DNA from 2 places in the Nitrincola nitratireducens genome. Region 1 is predicted to be linked to the other one. Evidence: predicted binding sites of a transcription regulator. Region 1 holds the regulator's gene; the other holds the start of a gene.
The links. The regulator FNR, encoded in region 1, switches genes on or off when oxygen is low (the NO sensors DNR and NnrR bind a similar motif). The targets are predictions, from matches to a motif close to TTGATNTANATCAA.
Positions count from the first base shown of each region.

Region 2: a site for FNR is predicted at 1,501-1,514, ahead of hpaD (3,4-dihydroxyphenylacetate 2,3-dioxygenase). Genes of this name have one in related genera too.

Region 1 is NZ_AONB01000001.1:514,822-517,226, reverse strand. Features, by position in the region: gene D791_RS02415 (radical SAM protein) at 1-297, shown strand, start outside; gene D791_RS21645 (oxygen-independent coproporphyrinogen III oxidase) at 276-674, shown strand; gene fnr (fumarate/nitrate reduction transcriptional regulator Fnr) at 803-1,573, shown strand; gene D791_RS02405 (adenine phosphoribosyltransferase) at 1,605-2,147, shown strand; gene D791_RS02400 (recombination-associated protein RdgC) at 2,152-2,405, shown strand, end outside.
Region 2 is NZ_AONB01000002.1:251,308-253,712, reverse strand. Features, by position in the region: partial or broken gene D791_RS03675 (aldehyde dehydrogenase family protein) at 1-474, opposite strand, end outside; gene hpaD (3,4-dihydroxyphenylacetate 2,3-dioxygenase) at 538-1,389, opposite strand; gene D791_RS03665 (p-hydroxyphenylacetate 3-hydroxylase oxygenase component) at 1,751-2,405, shown strand, end outside.

The DNA.
Region 1 (2,405 bases):
CTGATCGCCTGTCTGTCTTTAACTACGCTCACCTACCGGATCGCTTTCGTTCGCAAAAACACATTCAATCCGACACCCTGCCATCTGCCGATGTCAAACTGGATATCCTACAACACACCATTAATAAACTACTGGGTGCGGGCTATGTCTATATCGGCATGGATCATTTTGCAAAGCCGAATGACAGCCTTGCGATTGCCCAGCAAAATGGCCAACTGCATCGCAACTTTCAAGGCTACACCACACACTCTGATTGTGACTTGGTTGCAATTGGTGTGTCCTCTATTAGCCAGATAGGCTCCGTGTTTTACCAAAACGAGCATGACTTAAGCCTGTACACCGATGCAATTGATCATAAGCAACATGCGATAAAGCGCGGCATTAGTTTAAATGAAGATGATCGAATTCGCTCAGCTGTTATTAACCAACTCATTTGTCATTTTTCGTTGAACCCTGCGGATATTGAACAACGCTTTGACATCAATTTCGCGACCTACTTCGCTGAGGAGCTGACGGAGCTTGCGCAATTCGAAGCCGATGGCTTGATCACGTTGGACAAGGGGGTTATTCAAGTCACACCTGCAGGGCGCTTATTAATTAGACGCATTTGCATGACGTTTGATGCGTATATTCCAAAGCAAGCACCTGTTCGCGGATACTCCAGAATTATTTAAAGCTCGCGTGCGTCCGGCAATTGCCTATTCGCAACTGCCGGATACTTCTTCACCCCGCCGCCTAAATGTTACATAATACCCAATCGAGAGCATCCGATGTTCATTCCGATAAGGTGATAGGTGTACGAATGGAAGAAAAACGCTCAACAGGCAAACTTCACAGTCTCAATCAAGTGCACTGCAGCACCTGCAGTTTAAGCTCCTTGTGTCTGCCCGTATCCTTGAACATGACGGAGATGGAGCGCCTTGATAATATCATTGATAAAAGCCGTCCATTAAAAAAAGGCGAGCACCTGTTTAGACAAGGTGATACCTTTACAAGCATTTTTGCCATTCGTGCGGGCTCTGTAAAAAGCTACTGCATCACCAATGATGGCGAAGAGCAGATCACAGGTTTCTTTTTTCCAGGAGAGCTGGTGGGGCTCAGTGGCTTCAACGATACGGCCTACCCTGTTTCAGCCAAAATTCTGGAAACCACCACCGTCTGCGAAATCCCTTTTGAGCGCTTGGACGATCTATCAGGCCACATGCCTGAGCTGCGTCGCCAGATTCTTCGGACCATGAGCCGCGAAATCAGCAATGACCAACAGATGATGACGCTTTTGTCGAAAAAAACAGCGGAGCAGCGCGTGGCCACCTTTCTGATCAAGCTGACGCAACGTTTTCATGAACGAGGCTACTCTCAAAACTACTTGCGTTTATCTATGTCACGAAATGAGATAGGCAATTATCTTGGTTTAGCCGTTGAAACCATCAGCCGTATTTTCACACGCTTCCAAACGCAAAACATGATTCTTGTTGATGGTAAACAAGTTGAAATTCTGAACTATGATGCGCTTTTCGAACTATCAGGTGAAGCCATTGACAAGCCGACACCTGCTTGCAAAACCTCTCTTTAAACCCGATGTCCGGGTCTCGCTGGAGTTTTAAATGTCTTACGATGAGTTTTATGTCAAATCCGTGGTCCGGTCTATCTCAGACTGGCCAGAACCCGGCGTTATTTTTCGTGATGTCACCCCTGTTTTTAAAGATCCCAAAGCCATGCGAATCACCTGTGATGCGTTTATTCAGCGCTACATAGACAGCTCGATTACCCATGTCGCGTGTATAGATGCCAGAGGCTTTATCCTGGGCTCTGTGGTTGCGTATCAACTGAATTTGCCCTTGGTGCTGATCCGAAAAAAAGGCAAGCTACCCGGCGAAACCATCGCAGAGGAATACTCGCTTGAATATGGATCGGCGACGGTCGAACTTCAAAAAGACGCCATCCAAGAGGGTGATACTGTCTTAATTTTTGACGATTTGATCGCAACAGGCGGAACCGTTCTTGCGGCAGCGTCTCTTATTAAGCGCTTAGGCGGACAAGTGGCCGAAGTCGCTGCCTTAATCGACCTACCCGATCTAAAAGGCTCGCAACGTATTCAAGACAGTGGCATACCTGTTTTTGCGTTACTCGCCTACGAAGGACTTTAACTGAATGAATTGGTTTAAGAACATCCTGATTTACAGATTTACCCCTGATGCAGACTTCTCTGAGCAACACTTGGAAAATGCACTTCTGACGAAACCCTTTGTGCCCTGTGGACGCCAAGAACTCAAACGTCAGGGCTGGGTTTCACCCTGTTCCTTTAGTGAAAGCCCCGTGTTTGTTAGCAATGGCATGTACCTTGTCAGTTTGCTGCAGGAAGAGCGCATTCTACCCGCCAGCGTCATCAAAGATGAGCTACAGGT
Region 2 (2,405 bases), on a different contig from region 1:
ATTAAGCGGGAAATTAAATGGAGATATAAACGAACAAGGACCGATAGGCACACGCTTCCACATTCCCGTATAGCCCTCGGCTCGGGGGGTAATGTCCATAGGAATCACCTCACCACCGATCCGAACCGCCTCTTCTGCTGCGATCTTAAACGTATCGATTAAGCGAGTGACTTCTCCTCGTGCATCCTTGATCGGCTTTCCAGCCTCAACACACAAAGCCTGAGCCAACTCCTCCGCCCGCTCTTGAAAACGTTTAACACAGTGGTTCAAAATGGATTGACGTTTCCATGAAGGTAGCTTGCGCATCGGCTCTGTTGCTTGTTCAGCCGCAGCAATGGCTTGATCGATCACCGCAGCATCGGCAATCGCGACACGTGTTGCCACCTCACCTGTGAATTTATCGTAAACAATCAAATCCTGGTTGGGGGTTTGGGGCTCATTCGCAAGATAAAAGGGGTAATGTGCTCGCAACATCGCGATGTAATCTCCAGTAATTGGCTTTGCGTTAATCGTTATCTAACGGCTAAAAAATTCATTTCAGATGACAGGAAAGACGACATTGGCCTGACCCGTTCCAGAGCTAGGGAAATACTCGCCAATCAGCTCACCTTTTCCAGAGTAGCGATCCCAGCCTAAGGCACCGAAGAGCATTGCGGTATCATGCATTCCCCCTTCGCCAGAGCAAAACTGCGCATATTCAGGTAGCATTTTTAGGAAGGTGGAAATATCTCCCTGCTGCCAAAGCTCTAGAACACGCAAATCAACTTGCCGATTGAACTCACGAGAAATGGTGAAGGTACCGTTATTCTCGGCATAGAGTTCGTTTTCCCAGATTTTGTGAGATAACGATCCTGATGCCAGCAGCAGCACTTTTCGGTCACTGGCTTCAACGGCTTCGCGAATGGCCTCACCCAGTGTTTTGGAGTCTTGCAGACTGTGAACCGTGCACCAAGCCGCAATTGAAATAATGGGCATGTCACCTGGCTGCATAAAGTGCATTGGAACCAAGGTTCCGTACTCTAAATCCAATGTTTCAACCTGATGAGAAAGCGTGTGCACACCTTTTTCGGTTGCTCGAGCAGCGATGGCATCACCGAGTTCCGGATCACCGCGATATGCATAGTCCAGATTTTGGATAAAATGTGGAAACTCGTGGCTGGTGTAACGCCCTTTGAATACAGGATTACTGTTAATATGAAAGCCTGCATTCACTAACCAATGTGTATCCAACACAATCACCGTGTCCGCACCTTTTTCACGTGCTCGACGCATGATTTCTTTGTGTCCATCAATGGCTTGCTGTCGACACCCCTGGAGTTTTCCGGGTTGTTCAGAGAGGAGCATGGTTGGAACATGAGTAACCTTGGCTGCTAAAACGATTTCGCCCATGGCAAGCACCTTTTTAGTTTTTATTTAGTATAAAGGAATTTATTTAACATATTAAGTATTAAAAATCCTAGTACATATGAAAGAGGCTGTCAATCGTATAACGGCTAAGCATTGAGTCATGTCAAAAATAATTAAAATCCAAATAATTGCTTAAAAAATGCTCCTAGTCGTTTGATTTTAAATCATTTAAAAACCCGAAAACCCTAATAACACACGCAACAAAACAGAAAAGTACCATAAATAAATAATTTATTACCTTTCTGCTAAGGAGTACTTTTGCCCATAATCTAACCCAGTTAACGCATTTAGCTTAATAGCGACCTCATTAAAATAAGTGATAAAGTACAGAGGCTTCTGACTCATGACACAACACAATCCTATGCTTAAAAAATTAAACGAAATTTTGCCCGCCATTCGAGAGAATGCCCCTCTTGCGGTTAAACTTCGCCAAGTTCCTAAAGAAAATGTCGACATGCTTCATGGGATTGGACTCAACCGAGCATTTCTTCCTAAGGCCTATGGGGGTCTTGAGATGTCACTTCCTGAGTTCACCGACTGTATAGCGGCTCTTGCTGGTGCATGCTGTTCAACCGCTTGGGCCTACAGCCTTTTGTGCACCCATAACCACCAAATGTCGATGTTTAGCAAACAAGCACAAGATGAGTTCTGGGGAACGAATCCTGACGCTGTTGCATCCAGCAGCATTGCTCCTTTCGGTAAGCATGAAGAAACCGAAGGTGGCATTATTTTTACAGGCGATATGAAATGGAGTTCGGGCGTTGATCATGCAGACTGGATTATCGTCGGCTTCCTTCGCACTAAATCCGATGGTGCTAAGGTGTATAGCTTTGCTGTCATCCCTCGCAGCGACTTTACCATTATCGACGACTGGTATTCGGTCGGCATGCAGGGCAGTGGTACAAAAACGGCCCACATTGATGGTGTCTTTGTGCCCGAACATCGCATACAAGCAGCAATCGATATGATGGAAGGCCGTCACGTTGGGCGCGATCTCT